2 regions of the Clostridium septicum genome follow, and region 1 is predicted to be linked to the other one. Evidence: a T-box and tRNA genes for the amino acid it is inferred to sense, from the RefSeq annotation. Region 1 holds a T-box; the other holds one or more tRNA genes.
What was found. The T-box of region 1 lies ahead of metG (methionine--tRNA ligase). A T-box ahead of a tRNA ligase gene usually reads a tRNA of that ligase, here a tRNA-Met.

Region 1 (12,104 bases):
TAACTCCATCTAAAATGCTAATAGTACCATCTATTTTGTTATTATCATTAATTGTTGCCTCAAACTCAACACCATCTATATTTTTATTTCTCTCATTAACAGACCATTTTTCCGGTAATACTATTTTATACTTACCATTTTCTAAATCCACTTCTTTAAAAGCTCTTATTTCATTATTTAAAAGAGCTATTTTTCTTATATCATTTTTAAATAATTGTTTCATACATACTAGGATAAACATAAGTGATAATAGGACTGTAAAAATATAGATTTTCTTTTTATTAATACTCATTAGGAATTATTAAGTACAGTCTCTAATATTTTATATACTATTTCATAGGTACAACAACTGTTGAGTTTCTAAAATCATAGAACATCAACCAGCATCCTATGCTATCTTTATCCTCATCACTTATCCAAGTTACAAAACCTGTTTTTCCTTCATATGGCTGTTCATTCTTATCTTTCTTTCCTGGAACTCCATAAATTATATATTTTAAGTTACCTTCCTTGTCACATTTATATCCCAACATAAAATATCCATATTTTTTAATATAAGGATAATAATTCAACATTGGGTAATATGCAACTGTGTATTTATTGTAATTTGACATATTACACATTTCATATAAATCATTAACTTGAACCTTATACCACTTGCAATTTTTTATCTCTTTAAAGCCTCTATAATGCTCAAATCCAATAGCAATTCCTTCAAAATATTCTCCAACGCTACCTCTTATTTCAAAAACATCAGATTTTTCCTCAACAATTGCTTCATATTCATCAAATTTACTTCTTTCTTCTTTCGCCTTAATTTCTTCTGCCATTTCCCTTCTAACTTCTTCCTTAAGCTCTTCTTTAATTTCACTCCTAACTTCATCTTTAATTTCATCTTTAATTTCATTTCTTATTTCTTCCTTTAATTCTTCTGTTATATCCTTATTAGTTTTGCTTTCTTCCTCTGTCTTTTTAACCTCTTCATTTTCTTCTCTATTTAAAGTAGGATCTATAACCTCTACTTCTTCTACATTCTCTACTTCTTCTACATTTTCTATTTCTTCTACGCTTTCTACTTCTACATATTCTGATTCTTGTATTTCATCTTCTCTTTTACATTTACATTTACATTCTTTTTTCTTATCTTTTTCAGATTCCTTCTCATGTTCCTTCTCATGCTTCTTTTCTTTTTGTTTTTCCTTACATTTATCTTTTTCATATTCTTTTTTTGTAGATTGCATTTTTAACTTTCCTTTAGCTACAATTTCCTCTGATTTTATTATTTTATAATTTTTCCAATTATCTGATGGCTGTTCACCATTCATAAATCCACACATTATGAATATAGGAATACCATCTTTCATCTTAACTATTGCTGCACCTGATATTTTGTCATATGATATTCCAACTCCAGCTATGTTATCAACAAAATATTCTTTTGTAACTTCTGCTTTTCCCCCTTCTGAAACCTTAATGCTTCCTAGGTTTATAAGTTTTTTTGAATCCTTTTTATTGCATATAAGCATAATACAATAGTCATCATTAACCTTTAGGTTTTGAGCATAAAAAGATACTTTACACTTTTCTCCCTTTGCTTCTATTTTAGAATAGCCTGATAGGGTTTTATCGTTAGAATTTGAATATCCTCTTTCATCTTCTTGTAAAATAATAAAATTTCTATACAATTTATTTATTTGTGCCAAACCTCTAAAACCTCCATTTTAGATTAATTCAATATATTATATGCTTACCATATATAAATATGTTCAAAAATAAACTCGCAAGAGTTTTAACATACATTAAAAATCTTGCGAGTTTTTCATTAATACGCTTAGGCACTATTATATTATTCTTAAATTAAATTTTTTAGAACTGTTCATTTATTTTATCTGATAAGCATGCAAATTCTTCTATACTTAAAGTTTCTCCTCTTCTCTTAGGATCTATATTTGCATTTTCAAAAGCTATCTCCAATTTTTCTTTATCTAATCCTAGGCTTTTAACTCCATTCCAAAGAGTTTTTCTTCTCATATTAAAAGAGCTTCTTATTATATCAAAAAATAACTTTTCATTTTCAACTTTAACTTTTGGCTCTTCAAGTCTCTCTAATCTTATAACTATCGAATCCACTTTTGGTCTTGGTATAAAACATTGTGGTGGTACTCTTCTTACAATACTAGTATTACAATAATACTGAACTAATAATGAAAGCGCTCCGTAATCTTTATTCCCTGGTTCTGCATTCATTCTTTCTGCAACTTCTTTTTGAATCATTATAGTTAATGACTTAAACTTATAATCCTCTTTTAAAAGCTTGACTATTATAGGAGTAGTAACATAATACGGTAAATTAGCTACAAGTTTAACACTTTTTTCTTCACCTATTATTTCATTGAAATCTACCTTTAAAGCATCATTATGTATTAATGTAAACTTAGGATTATCTCCAATCTCCTGCTGTAATATAGGTATTAAATCATTATCTAGTTCTATGGCTACAACTTTTTTAGCCCTCTTTAATAATTGTGCAGTTAAAGTTCCTACTCCAGGACCTATTTCTATTACTAAGTCATTTTCATCTACTTCAGCACCATTTACTATATCCCTTGGTACAGAATCATCAATTAAAAAGTTTTGCCCTAAGCTTTTTGAAAACTTAAAATTATACTTTTTAACAAGTTCTGCTGTTTTAACATCTTGTATATCCATACTACTTATTTCCTTCCATTTCTTTGTCTATTTTTTGTATAGCAGTAATAAACTCTTCTTTAGTTATTGAATACTTATTTAATCTAGTTAACATTTGATTTGCATTTCCATAACCAATTCCTAACTCCTTACCTAGCATTATTCTTCTTTGTTTAGAATTAGTATCTCCTGTTAATTTAAAATAAAACATATCTTGAGATGTATAAAATTCTTCAATAACTTCTTCCGATATTTTAGCTCTATTTAAAGCTTCTATTATAACTTCGGGCTTAGCATTTTCTACTCCTATATCGTCACCTTTAATTCCATCTTCTTGTGCTATATAAGCATGCTTTATTCCTTTTACTCTTTTAGAAATTATACTTCTAATTTTTTCACCTGCAAAATCCGGGTCTGTTAATACTATAACTCCTTTTCTCTTCTGTGCCTCTTTTATTCTATCTATTACTTTCGCATTTATTCCAAATCCACCTACAGCTATAACTTCAGCATCTACTGCCTGTTTTACTGCAGTTATATCATCTCTACCCTCTACTACTATAACTTCTTTAATCAATACATTCTCTTCCTTTCCTAACTATAACTTCATCTTAATCTTACTATTTAATTATAATTTATCCTTATATGGATATTATGTCAAATTTATATTAAATAAATAAAAAGGTGCTCTTAAGAGCACCTTTTTACCATTCTCCTGGGTAAGCCAAAATATAAACTGGTACGTCATATCTTCTTCCCCACCAGCTAAAGGCTTCATCGTGTGAATTCACGAAAACATCAATTATATTACCTTTTATAGCACCACCTGTATCTGATGCTATAGCTTTTCCATATCCCTCTACATATACTAATGATCCTAGAGGAATTACTCTTGGGTCAACTGATATAGTACTTAGACCATTTACATTTCTTACAGGTATAGTACCTGTTGCTGTTATTCCATCACCGTAATACGCTGTTGATTCACAGTATATTAGCTTTTTATAATCTAATATTTGTCCATCTCTACTAGCAAAACTCTGTCTTGTACCTTGTACAATTATTTTATTAACGGGTTCTGTTATAACTTTAGAGCTTTTTATATTCCTGGATACCTCTTTGCCATCTTTATAAATTACTTCATAAGCAACTTCTTTTTCTCCAGCAGCTCCATCTTGTCTTACTTCCTCTACGCTAACATCAAGATTTGCATCACTCTCTTCTACAACATCAAAGGCTATAGCTTCTCTCGCTATTTCTTCCTTTATATGAACTTTAACAATTTGTATTTTGAGATCCTTTGCAATTTTTGTGTCAACTGAAGGTGTAATTTCATCAACACCTTCTTTATATTCTATTCCTTCATTCTTTAGTTCTTCTACTTCTGCTTTTAACATATCACCTATAGTATCTTCTGCTGTATCAATAGTAATATTTTTATTACTTACAGATAATTCTACAGGAATAGCTTTTTTAATAGATATATTAGTGTATTCTTTTACTTTGCTATCTAAAGCTGGTTTAACTTTATCCTTAGAAGCAATTTCTACTCCCTTAGTAGTTAATACATCTTTAACAGTCCCTTTATATGTGACAAAAGTTTCCTCTTTTCCGTCTATACTTACCGTTACTGTCTTTCTCATATTAATGAACGTTACTGCTAGAATGCCTATAACTATAACACCTAACAATATTTTTGCCTTTGGACCGTTAGAAAAATTTTTTTTCAGGTATTCCTTATATTTTTCTACCATCTACTTTACCTCCTTTGGCAAGAGCGTCTTTAGCATTATATATTGAAATGCTATAGTTTGTCAAATATGACACATCTTGCTCTATTTAAACTGCTTACAAAATGCACCCTGTGCATAAATTAAATTTAAATAAAAAAAATAAATAATAGCATTAGTTTTAAGCAGTTATTATAACTATTATCTTAAAGTAGATTTTGTTCTTCCAAAAATATCTTATATATCTTTATGTTCCAAATTTAGTAAATATTGTGTTATAGTTCTAATTTTACTTTATATTTTATTTTTAAGCAAGTCTCTAAAATTTTGATTTAACTTTAAATTTACTTTTTTGGGATTAATTTCCTTTATATCTCCTATTTGTTCTATTATATATCCTATATAGTCTGATTTATTCCTTTTTCCTCTATTAGGTACAGGAGCCATATAAGGACAGTCTGTTTCTACCAACAACTTATCAACAGGAATTTCTTTTACTACATCTACTATTTTTTTAGCATTTTTAAATGTTACAACCCCTGTTATTCCTATATAATAACCTAATTTTACACATTCTTTTGCAAATTCAACACTACCTGAAAAACAATGAACAATACCATTTACTTCTGGAAATTCTTTTATTATTTCAAGGGTATCTCCATGTGCTTCCCTATCATGAATAACAACTGGTAATTTTAATTCCTTCGCCATTTGCATTTGAGCCCTAAAAACTTCTTTTTGTACTTCTTTAGATGGATTTTCATCCCAATAGTAATCTAGTCCTATTTCTCCTATAGCTAATATCTTATTATTCTGCTCTATATAATTTATTATTTCAGATTTAACTTTAGAATTAAATTCATTTGCATTTTCAGGATGAATTCCTAATGCTCCATAAATAAAATCGTATTTCTTAGTTAAATTATCAGTTTTCTCTATACTTTCATAACTTGAAGAGCAGTTCATAACTCCTATAACACCATTTTTATTTATTTCCCTTAACACAAGATCACGATCTTCATCAAATGCTTCATCATCATAATGTGCATGTGTATCAAAAATTAAATACTTATTTTCCATTTTATCACTCCTAACTAACCTTTTAATATGTTTTATGCTATAACTAAATATATTTAATAATTTGTTTATCTTTTTGTCACATAAATGACATATTTATCATTTATATTTGTATTGTAAAGTAGTTAAAGCATTATTATTTACCCCTAAAACCATCTTAACAGAATGGTCCCTAGAGTTTAATCGTCCCCAAATTTGATTATTACTCTAGGGTTTTCACTTTTTATAGCTTTTTTTCTTTTAATCTCTTAACTTCTTCAATTGCTACTTTTTTATCTACTCTTTCAAATAATATTTCAATATCCTTTATTATTCCTTCTTTTTTTTCTACATAACTCCAAATAGGTTCATTTAAACCTAAAAAACTTCTTATTTTTTTACACGTAAAAGGCATAAATGGTTCTAATAAATTTGATAAGTTAATAATAATTTGAATACAAATATAAATTGTTTCTTCACATTTTTTTCTGTTCTTTTCTATTGAAATCCAAGGTTTTTCATCATCAAACAATTTATTTGCTTTCCTTATAAAGTTAAAAATATCCTCTAAGGCACTTTTAAACTTTCCCTCTTCAATCTTATCTCCGACATCAAAATACAAATTTAAAATATCTTCTTGTAACTTTTGGGGCATATTTCCCTTAGGAATTCTTGAATTAAAATTTCTCTTACTAAATAACAGTGTTCTATTCACAAAATTCCCCAATGCTCCTACTAGATCATTATTTATTGTATTTATAAATTCTCTCCAAGTAAAATCAGTATCACTTCTTTCTGGAGAATTATATAATAAATAATATCTAATAGAATCCACATTATACTTTTCTACTATATAATCTGACCATATAGCCCAATTTTTAACTGCTGAAAAATTCTTTCCTTCTAATTTTAAATATTCACTTGATATCACTCTAAGATTTATATTTTTTATTCCAAGCCCTGAAAGAATAGCTGGAAAAATAATAGTATGGAAAGGAATATTATCTTTACCATGTACAAAATAAATTCTTGAATCTTCTCCATTCCAATATTCTAAGTAGTCTTCATCTCTTTTTTCTAAACACTTAATACTAGCTGTTAAATATCCCATAACTGCTTCAATCCAAACGAATATCTTTTTATCTCCATATCCATTTAATGGAACATCAACACCCCAATTAAAGTCTCTTGTTACAGCCCTGTCTCTAAGTCCTTCGTTTAAATATCTACTTACTATTTTTTGGGCATTTTCTCTCCATCCCTGTTGCCTTATAAAAAGTCTTCGAACATCATTTTCAAACTTTGATAAAGCAAAAAATAAATGCTTGGTTTCTTTTTTTATGGGATTATTTTTGCAAACTTTACATTTTTTGTCTATAAGATCATCTGAATCTATAATTTCTGAACACTCGTCACATTGATCTCCTGAAGCATTTCCCCCACAGTAAGGACATTTTCCCTCTATATATCTGTCTAATAAAAAGTTATCACAAGTTTCACAATATATTTGTTCTACATTTTTTTCATAGATATAACCCTTATTATACAAGTCTAAAATAAAATCTTTTACCTTAGCTTCATGATACTCTGAATGGGTCTTCTCAAATATATCAAAAGAAAATCCTAAACCACTAAAACACTTTTTAAATTCTTCATGATATTTTATAGATGCTTCAAGAGGAGTTATCTCTTCTTCCTTAGCCTTCATTGTTACAGGAGTACCATGACAGTCAGTTCCTGAAATGAAAATTACATCATCCCCCATCAATCTATGATATCTAGCTATTACATCTCCCGGAATCCATACTGCTATTCTTCCTAAATGAAGTGGTCCATTAGCATATGGCCACGCATTACCTATAATAACATTCATAAAATCCCCCCTTTTTATACATGCGATCTGTTAAGTTATATGAACATTGCTCTTCTCAACCCAAGGAAATACAATAGGTTTGCAAGACTAAATAATACCCCCTTCGAAAAGGAGAGAAGAACAATGAGCAAAACTAATATAAAATGCCCACGCTGTAATTCTGATAAACTATATAAGTTTGGTATGAATAAGCAGGCTAAACAAAAGTATCAATGTAAGCAGTGTAAGCGCCAATTCGTCCTAGGCGACGGTGACGGACGTCCTAAACTAAATAATCCTAAATGTCCTAGATGCGGTAAGGGAACTTACTTACATCATGCATATAAACATTACAATCGCTATAAGTGCAATAACAAGAAGTGTAATCACATAATAGTAAAACATCACACCACCAATATTGATACAGCTTCTAGTGAATTAGTTAGTGGTTCCCTTTCAATGAAAGGAATGCGTTTTCCGCTACATGTAATACTAACTGCATTAACACTATATTTTTTAAATAATTCATCAACAAGAGCCATTTCTCAATTCTTGATGATTAACTCTGGAATTAAAGTATCTCATGTCACGATAGCCAGTTGGACTAATAAATTTGCACCTTTCTTTAAACAAAAGGCTGATAAATTTAAAGCTAGTTTAAACTTACAATCTGACGATTGGCACGCTGATGAAACAGTAGTATTTATTAATGGTGAAAGATACTACCTTTGGTTAGCTATTGATTCAGAAACTAGATTTATTTTAGCATTTCATTTAACTAAATCTAGAAGTTCTGATTCAGCATACGCATTGGTAAATGAAGCTAAAAAATTTGGTGAACCAGCTAATTTTATAACTGATAGATTACCTTCATATAATGAAGCCGTGGCTACGCTATTGCCCAATACAACTCATATTCCTGTAGCTCCAATGTCTAGTGATACAAATAATAATTTAATTGAATCATTTAATAAAACATTTAAAGCCTGGTATAAAACCAAGAAAGGATTCAACTCTTTTCAAAAAGCTAATAACCTTATATATTTATTTATCTTTCACTATAACTTTATTAGACCACATGGATCATTAAATAACTGTACTCCAGCAGAAGTTGCCGGCTTCGCCAGCGATAGCTTTGCTAAAAACTCTTGGTTTTCAGCATCTTAATTAAATTTAATACCTTTGATTAACCTGCAAAAAATCAATGCTATTGTAGGCTTATTTGCCATACAATAAAACATTCAAACTTATATAATTTTCAAAGAGCAAGTAATTCTATGAAAAATCAAGCTATTTTTTCATATCAACTTAACAGATTCTATACATGTTTAAAATAATACTTTGTAAAAGAAATTCAGCCTTAGCTGAATTTCTTTTCTAAATTTTATTTCATTATCTAACTTGACTTCCTGTTGGTAATTCTCCTGGATTTACCACATTTAGTAAGCTATCATCATCGGTAGATGCTGCTAGTATCATACCTTGTGATAATTCGCCTCTTAATGTGACTGGCTTTAAATTAGCCACTAAAACAACATATTTTCCTACTAACTCTTCTGGCTTGTAATATTGAGCTATTCCTGAAACTACCTGTCTTTCTTCACCATTTATATCTACTTTTAACTTAAGTAATTTCTTAGCTTTCTTTATTGGTTCACAAGCCAATACTTTTACTACTCTTAAATCAATTTTTTCAAAATCTTCTATTGTTATTTCTTCTTTTATAGGAACTATTTCTCTTTTCTCATTTTTCTTATTTTCCGCTAATTGAGCTTCTCTTAATGCTTCTAATTCAGCAAGTTTTTTATCTACATCTATTCTTGGGAAAAGACTTTCACCTTTTTTAACTTCTGTTCCTACAACGGTTCCATCAAAGCTTTCTAATGAATTCCAATCTATACATTTAGTATTTAATTGATCATTTATCTTTATGCTTGTTTCTGGTAGAAATGCTGATAAAAGCACTGATGAAAATCTTAAACTTTCAGATAGATTATATAGTACTGTTCCTAATCTTTCTTTCTTTTCCTCATCCTTTGCTAATATCCAAGGTGTTGTTTCATCTATATACTTATTTGCTCTTCTTATTAATGTAAATATATTTTCTAATGCTTCTGGAATTCTTAATTCATCTATAGCTTTATCTACATTTTTAGGAGTTTCTAATGCAAGATTTATTAACTCATTATCTATAGCTTCTTTTGCTATTGGAGCTGGTATAACTCCATCAAAATACTTTTCTACCATTGCAACTGTTCTTGAAAGTAAATTTCCTAGGTCGTTACAAAGGTCTGAATTTATTTTCTTTATGAATATTTCATTATTAAATAGTCCATCTGAACCAAATGGTATTTCTCTTAATAAATAATATCTTACTGCATCAACACCAAAATTCTCTACTAATGTTACTGGATCTACAACATTTCCTTTTGATTTTGACATTTTGCCACCATCAACAAGTAACCACCCATGACCAAAAACTTGCTTTGGTAATGGTAAATCTAGCGCCATTAACATAATTGGCCAATATATAGTATGGAATCTTAAAATATCCTTACCTATTAAATGTACATCTGCTGGCCAGAACTTTTCATATAATTCCTTATTGTCACTTCCATATCCCAATGCTGTTATATAGTTTGAAAGTGCATCTATCCATACATAAACTACATGACCTTCATCAAATGTTACAGGAACTCCCCAGTTAAAACTAGTTCTTGATACACAAAGATCTTGAAGTCCTGGTTTTAAAAAATTATTAAGCATCTCATTTTTTCTTGATTCTGGTTGTATAAAATCTGAATGAGATTCTATATATTCTATTAGCCTATCTGCATACTTGCTCATTTTGAAGAAGTAAGCTTCTTCTTTTGATTTTTCAACTGGTCTTCCACAATCTGGGCAGTTTCCATTAACTAATTGAGTTTCTGTCCAGAATGACTCACAAGGTGTACAATATAACCCTTCATATGAAGACTTATATATATCTCCATTATCATATAATTTCTTAAATATTTCTTGAACAGCTTTTATATGATAATCATCAGTTGTTCTTATAAATTTATCATAACTAATATTCATCATCTTCCAAAGATCTTTTATTCCAGCAACAATTTCATTTGTATGTTCTATTGGCGTAATACCCTTTTCTTCTGCTATTCTTTGTATTTTTTGTCCATGTTCATCAGTTCCTGTTAAGAACATTACGTCATATCCTGTTAATCTCTTATATCTAGCTAAAGCATCTGCTGCTACTGTAGTATAAGTATTTCCAATATGAAGTTTTGTTGATGGATAGTAAATTGGTGTAGTTATATAATAAGGTTTTTTACACATATTTATTCCTCCCTTGATTTTAAATATTAATCTTATCTTCAAATTATTAAAAAATTTATAAAAAAAAGTCCCTATATAGGCATTAACCCTATATAGAGACGTAATATACGCGTTACCACTCTACTTTATATTTACTTCACAGTAAATATCTCTCTAGGTGACTATTATCACCTTGCAATATAACGGTTGCTACCGTACCTTCCTAATCAAATAAATATTGACTCAGAAAGTATGCTCTAAGACCATCTTCGCAAAGCTTATTGACACTAGTTTCCAGCTACCCTAGCTCTCTTTAGACCTTCCCCTTTGTTACTCTTCTTTTCAATGCATTTTTCATTTTAATACTATGATATTCTATAATCAAATTACTGTCAATTATTTTTAATTTTTCCACTTGAATCGAATTTCTTTTTTAAAGATTTCTCTACTATTAATATCGCTAAAAATCCACATAATAAATTAATTGCTAAAAGTATTATTAATGTAGCTAATCCAAACATCATTATTATAATAGCATTAATTATAAATAATAGTGTTCCAACGCCTCCGGCAACTTTAGCCACCATTTTATTTGCATATTCCCATGTATACTTATTTTTACCTGAAAACTTACTTCTATACCCTATTCCTTGGTTTTTAAAATTTAGAGCCTTGTTTTCACATACTCCTCCTACTATCCACATTAAAATAGGTATAATCTCTATTATTAATAATGCTATCCATAAATTCATATTTACTCTCCTTAAAATTCTTTTTATCTAAATTTTATCATATATAAAAACAATTTCATCTTTTGTTATTCAATAAATTCTTAAGTTTTTATTTGTATACAAAATGCTAAGTTCATTGTATTATATATTGTATAATATAGACCCTTTAATATAGGAGTGGATATTTATGAAAAATTTGGAATTACCACGTATTGGATCTAGAAATTTAAAAACAGCCATATCTGTATGCATATGCTTAATTCTTTTCAGAGCCGATCCTTTTTATTCAGCAATAGCTTCTGTTATTTGCATGCAAGGCACAGTAGAAAATTCTGTAAAGTCAGGTATAAATAGATTAATAGGTACATTACTAGGTGGAGTCACTGGAGTTATTCTTTTATCTTTTACAAGATATTTTAACTTTGAAGTAATAATTCCACTTATAACAGCATTTGGAATTATATTTGTAATATACACATGTAATTTAATAAAAAAACCTGCTTCTTGTACCATATCTTGTATAGTTCTTATAGCGATAATGATTGCTCCTGAAACTAGTAATCCTTTATTTTACGCTTCTAGAAGAACTATAGAAACTGCATTAGGTATACTTGTTGCAGTTCTTGTTAACAAATATATTAATCCTCCTGAAAAAAAATTGGTGGATACTAATAATAAAAATAATCCTTCAAATGAAGGTGAAAATAATAACTCTAAGTAGTTTTAACTATA
Region 2 (12,104 bases), 210 kb from region 1:
TAGAGTTACCCAATATACAAATTGATGTACTAGGAGAAGAAGAAAAAGAGATAATATCTAATGATAAAAAACCAATTGCGGAAAGGATATCGATAGAATTTTCTGATATATATGATATTGTTTAGAATAATTTTTAAAAATAAACAAAAGTTAATAGAAATTTTTAAAACTGTTAAATAAATTTAAAAAAATGGACAGTATACTAATAAGTAAAATAGTTTATTTAGGAGGCTATTATGAGTTATCAAAGTGTAGCAAAGAAAAACTATCTAGCAATATTAAGTACATTTTTTATAGCGTTAGTATTTTTAGGTATAGGTTCATTTATAGGTGTAAAGTTTATACCCCCATCTGTAAGAAGTTTTATGAATATGGCTTTTTTTATAGTTGTTTTATTTTCATTATTTTCTAAAAAAGGTGGATTTATTAGAAGTAAAAAAAGTATGTATATATATGCTTTGGTTTTAGGGATATTAACAGGTTCAACTTATATATATTATTTTAATACATTAGGAGCTGGAACATTTATTTCTATTGTTTTAGGAGTAGTTCTTATTTTTGGAATGGCTTATATAGTAGCATCAAGAGCAAATGAAGGTGATTTATTTAAATTAGGACCAATAATATTTGGGGGAATTATAATTTTATTAATATTAGAATTTATAAACATATTTTTATTTAAGTTTGGAACTTTTGATATTATACTTTCATCTGTAGGAATAATAATTTACTCTATGTATTCAATAATAATAATGAAATCAGTACAAGTAAGGTGTAGATATGGAGTATTATCAGAAATAGAAGTAGTAAGTCTTGCATACTCAATATTTATAAGTTTCTTGAATTTATTATTAGATATATTAAGATTAGTATCAATATTAAAAGACGAATAATAAAAAAATTGTTAATTTAAATATGTAAAAAGGTATCCTACAGAATATAAAACAATCTATTCTGTAGGATACTTTTATTTTAGATATTATTTATAGCAGTAGTTAATACTTTGCCAATTGAATCATTAATAACTAAATTAGCTTTACTATCAGCAGAGGTTGAACTTTTATTTATTAGGATAAGGTTTTTACCTCTAAAGTAATTTATAAGTCCAGCGGCAGGATAAACAACAAGAGAAGTTCCTCCAATAATTAGAGTATCGGCTTTAGATATAGCATCAATGGAAGCTGTAATAACATCATCATCTAATCCTTCTTCATATAGAACAACATCAGGTTTAACAGTTCCACCACATTTAGTACAAGTAGGAATTTCTTTAGATTCTAATACAAAGTTAGAATCATAAAAGGCATGGCATTGAGTACAGTAGTTTCTGTGAACAGATCCATGAAGTTCAAATACATTTTTACTACCTGCCATTTGATGAAGTCCATCTATGTTTTGCGTTATAACAGCTTTTAATTTCCCCATTTCTTCAAGCTTAGCTAAAGTAAAATGGGTTCCGTTAGGTTTAGCAGTTGGATATATAAGTTTAGATTTATAAAAGTTAAAAAACTCTTTTGGATATCGTATATAGAAACTATGAGATACTAATTGTTCAGGAGTAAATTTAGTATTTAACTTTTCATTAAATAAGCCATTGGAACTTCTAAAATCGGGTATACCACTTTCACAACTACAACCAGCACCACCAAAGAATACTATGTTGTTACTTTCTTTTAATATTCTTGATAATTCTTCTATTTTATTATTCATGAAATCATCTCCATATATATTATATATTTTTATTATTGCATAAAGGCATAAGAAATAAAACACTTCAAATTTAAAGAAAACTAGATTATTAATATGGAACCATTATTCTATATATGAATATCATAGTAATTAAAAGGAGGTGCTTATATGTCTTTAGAAGTAGTTGGCTGTTATAGAGATTTAAATTCAATGAAGGAAGAATGTAAGGAGTATTCATCTTATCATGCTGTTTTAACAATGAATGATGGAAGTACATTAGATGGAATTATTGAAGGATTAGCTGATGATGACATTATAATGTTAGTTGGTGAAGATGTGATAATTGGAGGAAATGGAGATAATATGACTCGCCAACAACCTATGGGATTTAATAGACCTAACAGGTTTAGACGTTTTAGAAGAAGAAGATTTCCTATAAATAGAATAAATAGATTAGAATTATTAAGATATCCTTATATTCTTCCACTTTATCCATATCCTTATCCATATCCATATTATCCTTATTAATTTAGTTTTTTATGCTTTGTACAATGATTTTCATATAGATATAGAAGAGAAGTAATGAGATTTTAAGATTAAATATAGAATAGTAATTCTATTTATTTTTTTGAGTAATATTAAGTAAAATAGCTAAATTTTAGAGGAAATTAGACTTAGAATAATCTAAAGTTAAATAGTATAATTATAAAAACATTGGGGGTTGGCTATTATGATGAAAGAAATAATTAATACTAAGCAAGAACAGAAGAAAAGTAATCTAATTAAAAATCTTATTAATAAGGAAAAAAACAATAGAAAATATACTGATAATAAAAAGGTATAAATATAAAGATCAGATAACAAATAAAGTTATCTGGTCTTTTTTATTAACATATATTTATAACGAAACATATATTAAGTAATATAGAATTAAATTTAAAAAATATAATCCATTTAAACTAAAGAAAAGGAGAGTAGATTTTATGGGGGATTATAAAAAATTAACACCTACAAATGGTTTTGATTTCAAAGATCTTCTTAATGCAAGACAAAATAATTATGCTTGGTCTATGGGAGAATTAGGTGAATATATTTATGTTGGTACTGGAAGAAATATAGTAGTATCTATAATTAAGGCAATGGCTACAAATTTTGGAGTAGATCCTAATGATATTAATTTTCCTATATCAATAAAACCAAACTCAGAAGATAATTTAGGAGAAATATGGAGATATAAAAAAGATGGCTCTTTACCATGGAAAAGAGTATTTAAAGCAGAAACAGGATCAGGAATTCAAGGATTTAGGTTTATGATATCAAATAGACCTTTTGGGGGAAACCCTTGTTTATATGCAGCAGCTTTTGGAGATGAAATAAAAATATTAAAAACTACAAATGGAGTGGATTGGGAATATGTTAATAATGAAGGTCTAGAAGGAACTTCGTCAAGAGCAATGGTTATTCACAGAAGAAAAGTTTATGTAGCAACAATAAATGAATTTAATTTAGATGAAACTCCATTATTATATGCTAGTAGAGAGCCGGAATTTTATTCTTGGGAATCAGTTATAGGTAGTGGTGCTAATAATCCAAAAGGTGCGATAACCAATATGGAAGTTTTCAATAATAGGGTTTATGTTGCTACTTCAAGTGAAGATGGAGTCCAAGTTTGGAGATCAAGAAATAGAGATCCAAAACCTAATGAATGGGTTTGTATAGTTGATAAAGGATTTGGAGATGCAGCTAATACTTTCACATTGAGTATAGGTGTATTTGGACAACATTTATATGTAAGTGCATCAAAATTATTACCATTATCATGGATTATACCTTTTGGTTGTGACATTATACGAATAGATAAAAGAGATAACTGGAGATTAGTTGTAGGTGGTCCAGCATTAATTAAGACAAATCCTATTGGGCATAGAGGTAAGAGTTTATCAGGATTAGGATCAGGATTTGATAATCCATTTAATGTATATGCTTGGCAAATACAGGAGTATAAAGGGAAATTATTAGTAAGTACTTTTGATAGTGCAACTAATGTAGAACTTATACTAGATCTAATTTTAGCTAATCGAGATTTATTAGAAGCAGAACTAGGGATAGTAATTGTAGAAGCATTAATAAGAATATTTGAATTGGCAGTAAGGATTTTAAATGAAAAGAATTATCCATTTGGATTTAATTTGTATGTATCTGATGATGGAATTCATTTTGATTTAGCAATAAGAAAGGGACTTTGTAATAGATATAATTATGGTGGAAGAATATTATATGTAGATAAGTGTAATGACTTATATATTGGAACAGCTAATCCTTATCAAGGGTGTGAGGTATGGAGAACAGATAATGTATTACCTTGTTATCCTTGTTATAGTAATCAATTGTATAGTAGTGATCCAGGAGAGATATATAATGAGATATACGCTGAAGCAGAAGAGGATTTAGCTAAAGTGCAGGAAAAAATGCCAGAAGTTATTGAGATTCTAAAAAATATAAAATAATAATGTGGGCTGTTAACTTATTTGTTAACAGCCTTAAATTTTAATTTCTAGTAAGTTTAACTATTATATCTTCGTGTTCAGGATATTTTTCTAATAGATCATTTCTTTCAAATAATTCAAAGTCTTTAAAGTCAAATCCAGGTGAAACCATACAACCAACAAGTGAAAAACCTTCATTATTCATTGCAGAACCAAAGATATAATTTTTAGGAACTAATACTTGGGGTGATTCACCTTTATCTATATTAAGTCCTAAATTTTTAGTAATAAGTTCACCATTTGGTGAAATCATATAAATTGTTAATGAAGAGCCGGCATGATAATACCACATTTCATCTGAAGTTAGTCTATGAAAATTAGAAACTTCACCAGTTTCTAAAAGAAAATAAATACTACTCCATAAACATCTATATTCATTAGAATTTTGATTAATACTTTCAGTGGATAGAAAAGATTCTTTAAAATAGCCACCCTCAACATGGGGAATTAAGCCTAATTTTTTTATATAATATTTAGCAGATTCCATAATACTCTCCTTAATATAATATTTTTATTTATGATTAAAGTATATTATACTAGAGTATACATAAATAAAACTAGTATAAAATTATATGAGTTAATTAGATTTTAAAAACTTAAAATAGTAACAATAAAAAATATTTAAATATATAATAAATTAAAACTATAGAAGAAGAGGATATAAGATGGATTTATATGTTTCAGATTTAGATGGTACACTATTAAATAGTGATAAAGAAATAAGTAATTTTTCTAAAGATAAACTAAATAGACTAATAAACAAAGGACTTCAGTTTACTGTAGCTACAGCAAGGACACCCGCCACAGCAGTAGATATTTTAAAAGGAATACATATTACGTTACCAGTTGCAATGATGAATGGTGTGTTAATATACGATATAAATGAAAATAAATATATTGATATTAAAAAAATTAAGGACTCATCAGTTATAAAGGTATTAGATATTTTTAAGGAACATAAGAAAAATTGCTTTGTTTATGCAATAAAAGATAATCATTTATGGGTGTACCATAAGGATTTTACCTGTAGTATGGAAGAAAATTTTTATGATGAAAGATGTAATAAGCCTTTAAAAACCTTTATTAAGGTAGCGGATTATTATAAGGCAAGTGAAGGATCAGAAATTATAAATTTTATAATTTTTGATAAATTAGAAATTGTTAAGCCTATATATGATAAACTTAAAATCATAGAAGGAATTACTGTAGATTATTATAGAGATATTTATGGAGATGGATATTTCTTAGAAGCATATAGTTCAGAAGCTTCTAAGGCAAATGCAATAAATTTACTATCCAATTATGTAGATTCAGATAGACTTATAACTTTTGGTGATAATGTTAATGATATTCCAATGTTTAAAATTTCTGATGAATGTTATGCAACAGAAAATGCAACAGAAAGTTTAAAGAAAATAGCAACAGCGGTAATAAGTAGTAATAATGATGATGGAGTAGCAAAGTTTATTTTAGAAAAAAATAAAAGATTCTTTAAATAGAAAAGGAGTGCGAAAGCACTCTTTTTCTATTCAAATTTCCATAAACCAATTGAATCTAAAAATTCACCATCTATTTCTTTTGTTTCTGACAAATGATGTTCTGACCTATATTGAAGCACAGCATTTTCTAGTGAAAGTTCATAAATGCCATTAACATCATAAGGAAAGTAGCCAAGAGCTTTAAGTTTCACTTGAACTAAATAAACATCTGTACCTTTATCATTAGGTTTTATAACTCTATTATATTGAGAAAATCTCCAATTTGGTCCTCCACTAATGACTACTGAAGTTCCATATTCAACTAAATTAAATAATTCTTTAACGTTGTGATTATACATTCTAATACATCCACCAGAAGCCATAGTACCAATAGAATCAGGTCTATTTGTTCCATGAATTCCAAAAGTATCCCATGGTGCATTTAATCCCATCCAATACCCTCCATAAGCATCTTTCATAAGGGCTTTGCTTGTTATTTGCCATGTTCCTATAGGAGAGGGTGTTTTAGGTTTTCCAACTGCCACAGGATATGTTTTAACAATTTTTTTAGTTTGTTTATCAATTAGGTTCAAGGTAAAAGAGTTAACATCAATATAAATAATATATTTCGGTTCAGTATTATTTTCTAATGAATTAGCATTAATGAAATTTGATGGTAAAAATATGAATAATATTAATGTTAAAATTAAGAAATTAAATTTTTTCTTCATAAGCCCACCTATTATATAATTATATATACTTATAATTGGGCAAAGGAAAAAAAATTATTCAAAAGTATTTAATTATTTGAAAATTATTAACTAATTTTAAAAACCGGTTTACTAACTTGAAAGAAATATGTTAATATTATAATAACAATAATGATTTTTAGGAAAAGGGGTAATTTTAAAATGGACAAGGTTAAAAAGTGGAAACTTGAATGCGATGGAAAGAAGTTAGTAGATATATTAAATGAAAGAAAATATAATGCTATATATGTAGATAATGTAATGGAGGCAAAAGAAAAGGTTTTAGAATTAGTTCCAGAAGGATCAAGTATTGCATTAGGTGGATCGGTAACTTTAAATGAAATGGATTTAGTTAATACTATAAGAAATGGAAATTATAAATTTTATGATAGATATCAAGATCTACCTTTTGTAGAAATTGTAGAAATTATGAGACAATCAATGGTAGCTGATTATTTAATAACTAGTACTAATGCAGTAACAGAAGCTGGAGAACTTGTTAATATGGATTGTTCAGGTAATAGAGCAGCAGGTATGATATTTGGACCTAAAAAGGTAATAGTAGTTATTGGTGCAAATAAGATGGTTAAAGATATGGATGAAGCATTAGCTAGAATAAAAAAGGTTGCTATAATGAACGCAAAAAGAATAAATCATAAGACTCCATGTGCTGAAAGTGGAATATGTGAGGATTGTTTTGTAAAGGGAAGAGTATGTAACTATTTATCAGTAGTAAATAATGGAGCAAAATTCCCAGGTAGATTTACTGTAATAGTAGTAGGGGATGAAGTAGGATATTAATATAAAAAGAACTATACATTTTGTATAGTTCTTCAGACTGCTGACAAAGTGTCAGCAGTCTTTAATTTTATACAAATATGTAATATAATTTAAAATATATTAATTTATTACATAGGGGTTTTGGTGATGATAAACGAAAGAAGACAAGCGCAAAATGAAATGGAAGTGGTTATGCTAGAACAATTAGTTCCGAAAGACCATTTATTAAGAAAAATTGATAAATACATAGATTTTTCATTTATTAGAGAGTTAACTAATGATTTGTATTGCCATACAAATGGTCGACCAGCTGTTGATCCAGTAGTACTATTTAAAATGTTATTTATAGGATATCTTTATGGCATCCGCTCCGAAAGGCAACTAGTTAAAGACATAGAAGTAAACTTAGCATATAGATGGTTTTTAGGTTATTCAATTACTGAAAAAATTCCAGATTCATCTACAATAAGTCAAAATAGAATTAGAAGATTTAAAGGTACTGATATTCCACAAAAAATATTTGATAATATAGTTCTTCAAGCTATGGAAAAAGGATTAGTTGGTGGTAAGATTCTTTACTCTGATTCAACACATATAAAAGCTAATGCTAATAAGCGTAAGTTTGAAAAAATTGAAGTACAAGTAACACCTAAAGAGTATATAGAACAACTAGATATTGATGTGAATTTAGATAGAGAAAATCATAATAAAAAACCTTTAAAACCAAGAAAAGAAAAAGAAGAAACAAAGCAAATTAAGAAAAGTACTACAGATCCTGATAGTGGATATATGATGAGAGATAATAAACCAGAAGGATTCTTTTATTTAGATCATAGAACTGTAGATAGTAAAAATAATATTATTATGGATGTACATGTTACCCCTGGTAATGTCAGCGATAGCGAGCCAATACTAAATAGAATAGATAGAATTAAAGAAGTATTTAGTATAAAGCCAAAATATCTTGGTTTAGATGCAGGATATTCAAGTAATCCTATTTTCAAGGGGATTGTAGATAGAGATATAACACCAGTAGTTGCATATAGACGTTCTCCTCATAAAAAAGGAATGTATACTAAGAATAAATATATTTATGACTATGATAAAGATATCTATATTTGCCCCAATAATGTTGCGTTAATATATAAAACTACGACTCGCGAAGGCTATAGAGAATATAGATGTTTTGAAGAAATTTGTATGTATTGCCCTCATAAAGATAAGTGTCTTGGAGAAAAAGCTAAATATAAAACAATTAGACGACATGTTTGGGAAAATCATAAAGATGATAATAAGAACTTTCTTAAAACTGAAAAAGGAAAGGGAATTTACAATAGAAGAAAAGAAACAGTTGAGCGAAGCTTCGCAGATTCAAAAAATTTGCATGGGCTTCGCTATGCTCGCTTCCGCGGACGCGAAAAAGTATCCGAGCAATGCCTACTAACTGCAGCAGTGCAGAATATGAAAAAGATAGCAACAAGACTATCTTTGCTACTTTTAGATTTTATTCGTATTATTTTGGATGATATTTTAAATATAAGTTTTATTCATAATTAATAATAGAAAAACCCTCTGTTTTTTAACAGAGGTTTTTCAACAAACTGAAGAACTATACATTTTGTATAGTTCTTTTTTTGGTTGCGGGAGCAGGACTTGAACCTACGACCTTCGGGTTATGAGCCCGACGAGCTGCCAACTGCTCCATCCCGCGGCATTATGGGAAATATGGTTGCGGGGGCAGGACTTGAACCTACGACCTTTGGGTTATGAGCCCAACGAGCTGCCAACTGCTCCACCCCGCGATATATATTAATTATAGTATTCTCTAAGTATAGTATTAATATTCTATTAAGTCAATGATATATAAGAAAAATATATTTAAATATATTTTTCTTATATGACATATATTTAATATATTATATATATGTCATATATATTGATAATTATACAAGCTAAAAGTTATACTAAATTAAGATAAATAGAATAAAAATTAAGATATCTATAAATTTCATATGATAAAATATTATTAGAGTGAAATTATATGAATATAACGTAAATTGATTTTGGTGAAATATAAATTTATATTAATAATAAAGTAGGTATGACGAATTCATTTATATAAAGAGGTGTTAATGGATGAAGAAAAAAGAATTAAGAAATAGAGTACTGGAATTTAGAAATGATTTAAGTAAGGAAGAAAAATGTAAAAAAGATAATAAAATATTAAGGGCACTTTTAGATAGTGAATTATATAAGAATAGTAATAATATTTTTGTATATATAAATTATGGTAGTGAGATAAATACAAAAGAATTTATAAATATAGCTATAAAAGATAGAAAGAAAATATTTGTTCCTAAAATAATTAAAGAAATTAAGGAAATGAAGGCAGTTCAGATTACTTCTTTAAATAATCTTATGGAAGATAATTATGGAATATTAGAACCAAATTCATTTGAAGGAAGTATAGAAAAAGATAAATTAGATTTAATAATAGTTCCAGGAGTAGTATTTGATCTTAAAGGAAATCGTATAGGATATGGAGGAGGATACTATGATAGATATTTATCTGAAATAAAATTAAATAGTAATAGAGTTGCTTTAGCCTATGAACTTCAAATAAAGAATTCTATAGATGTTGACGAATATGATATTAATGTAAATTATATTATTACAGAAGATAGAATAATTAATATGTAATGGTAAAAATAGTTAAAAGAATTATAGTATAGTGTATAATGAAAATATAATTTAATTGGGAATTAGACTTTTATTAAGAATTGTGGAGGGACTGGCCCTAAGAAATCTAGCAACCTACTGTATATGTGTGGTGCTAAATCTTGTAAATATTTGAGAAATAAAACTTTTAAGATAGCACCTTATTGTAGGGTGCTATTTTAATGACAAAATAATAAAATTAGAGAATTTTACGTAGTTCATTAATAGAATAAATTAAATGAAATCTTAACATACTAAAAAATGTACTGAGAAAATAAGTAAAGTGGTGGTGGATTTTAACATTTACTATGTGACTTATTATTAGTAATACAACTTTGAAAAGGAGAAATGTTAAGATGGCTATAAAAAATATACAAAAAATAGTAGCGACAGCTATTGTAACAACAGCATTATTTGGTAACTTTAGTTTTGTTAATGTACTAGCAGAAGATAAAAGAGCTCAAATAGCAGATTTTAAAAATGTACTTGATGTAACTGGAAGTCCCCAAATTGATCTAAATGATGATTATTCAACCAATGTTGATAATCCTTTTTCTGATATGGGGGCATGGCATGCTTATTACTTGCCTAAGTCAGGGGATACTAATTTATATGGAGGTTTTACAGGTCCGTTAATAGTAGGAGAAGAATATCCTATAAATATGTCTGATAGTATTAGTAAAATTAAAATAATAGATGCTAATACAAATGCACCATATGATCTAACATCAGCTAAAACTTCTTTTGATTTTTATCCAGGAAAATTAGTTCAAAAATATGAATTAACAGATTTAACTCTTAACTTAGATTTAATATTTGCAACAAATAGAACTGCATTAGTAAGAACTGAAATAGTTAATAATACTGATAAAGAACTTAACTTAAAGCTTGAATGGACTGGTAATATATTTAATAAATCACCTTATGCATTAAAGAAAGATGATGAAGGAAATAAAGTCTATGATTTAAATCAAACATTAGAGGCGAATAGTGAAGGCGTTCAAGTGAATTTTTCAAATATAAGATCAACTTGGTCCTTCTTCTCAAATGATCAAACTAAATTTGTAGTAAAGTATGAGGGGAATACTAGTACAACAGTAGATGAAAATACATATAAAACTATTTTAAATGATGTAGTTAAGATACCAAGTAAACAAAATTTTAAAACATATACTGCAGAAAGTTACACTTTTACAAGTGATGAGTTAAATAAAGAAAAAGATAAAGTAAAAGATATTTTTACAGATACAGATAAGCAATTTGCAGATAACGAAACTCGTTGGCAAGGATATATAAATCAAACATTTAAGGATGAAACAAAAACAACAGACGAAAAATATAAAAATGCAGCAGTAAAATCAATGATTACTTTAATGACTAACTGGAGAAGTGCAGCAGGGGCTCTTAAGCATGATGGAGTAATCCCATCACTATCATATAAATGGTTTGTTGGATTTTGGGCATGGGATTCATGGAAACAAGCAGTTGCAACAGCACAATTTGATGGTGAACTAGCTAAAAATAATATAAAAGCACTATTTGATTATCAAATACAAAAAGGGGATTCAATAAGACCTGAAGATGAAGGAGCTATAATTGATGCTATATTTTACAATCAAGATGAAGCAAGAGGCGGTGAAGGCGGAAATTGGAATGAAAGAAATTCAAAGCCTGCTTTAGCAGCTTGGTCAGTCTGGAATGTATATAAATCTACGGGAGATAAAGAATTTTTAAATGAGATGTATCCTAAATTAGTAGCATATCATGAGTGGTGGTATAGAAATAGAGACCATGATAAGAATGGCGTAGTTGAATATGGAGGAATGGTACATGACTTAAATAATAGCGATGAAGAAAGAATATTAGCTGCGGCATGGGAAAGTGGAATGGATAATGCTACTAGATTCGATGAAGAAGGTTATGGAGAAGGTGATATAGGTGTTAAAGTCTTTGAAAATAAAGATAAAGATGGAAAACTAGTTGGATATTCTATTAATCAAGAATCAGTTGATTTAAATGCATATCTTTATGCAGAAAAAGGATTTCTAAAATCAATGGCAGATGAGTTAGGAAAAGATAAAGACTCTAAAAAATATGAAAAGGAAGCTAAAGATCTTAAAGATTATGTAAGTAAAAATATGTAT

Region 2: it encodes a tRNA-Met, which carries the amino acid that the T-box ahead of metG (methionine--tRNA ligase) is inferred to sense. The anticodon was not compared.

What each region holds. Positions count from the first base shown of each region.
Region 1 covers NZ_CP023671.1:1,871,122-1,883,225, reverse strand. The annotation lists gene CP523_RS08340 (hypothetical protein) at 1-223, opposite strand, end outside; gene CP523_RS08335 (hypothetical protein) at 330-1,703, opposite strand; gene rsmA (16S rRNA (adenine(1518)-N(6)/adenine(1519)-N(6))-dimethyltransferase RsmA) at 1,867-2,709, opposite strand; gene rnmV (ribonuclease M5) at 2,711-3,265, opposite strand; gene CP523_RS08320 (3D domain-containing protein) at 3,393-4,442, opposite strand; gene CP523_RS08315 (TatD family hydrolase) at 4,713-5,498, opposite strand; gene metG (methionine--tRNA ligase) at 5,719-7,347, opposite strand; gene CP523_RS08305 (IS6 family transposase) at 7,471-8,493, shown strand; gene metG (methionine--tRNA ligase) at 8,719-10,662, opposite strand; T-box leader at 10,754-10,996, opposite strand; gene CP523_RS08295 (SdpI family protein) at 11,034-11,393, opposite strand; gene CP523_RS08290 (FUSC family protein) at 11,560-12,093, shown strand.
Region 2 covers NZ_CP023671.1:2,079,391-2,091,494, forward strand. The annotation lists gene CP523_RS09395 (sensor histidine kinase) at 1-125, shown strand, start outside; gene CP523_RS09400 (Bax inhibitor-1 family protein) at 237-893, shown strand; gene CP523_RS09405 (NAD-dependent protein deacylase) at 973-1,710, opposite strand; gene CP523_RS09410 (hypothetical protein) at 1,858-2,217, shown strand; gene CP523_RS09415 (hypothetical protein) at 2,673-4,196, shown strand; gene CP523_RS09420 (cupin domain-containing protein) at 4,237-4,725, opposite strand; gene CP523_RS09425 (HAD family hydrolase) at 4,901-5,734, shown strand; gene CP523_RS09430 (L,D-transpeptidase family protein) at 5,761-6,444, opposite strand; gene CP523_RS09435 (lactate utilization protein) at 6,625-7,263, shown strand; partial or broken gene CP523_RS09440 (IS1182 family transposase) at 7,390-8,730, shown strand; tRNA gene CP523_RS09445 (tRNA-Met) at 8,878-8,953, opposite strand; tRNA gene CP523_RS09450 (tRNA-Met) at 8,969-9,044, opposite strand; gene CP523_RS09455 (5-formyltetrahydrofolate cyclo-ligase) at 9,379-9,942, shown strand; SAM riboswitch class I at 10,010-10,106, shown strand; gene CP523_RS09460 (MGH1-like glycoside hydrolase domain-containing protein) at 10,317-12,104, shown strand, end outside.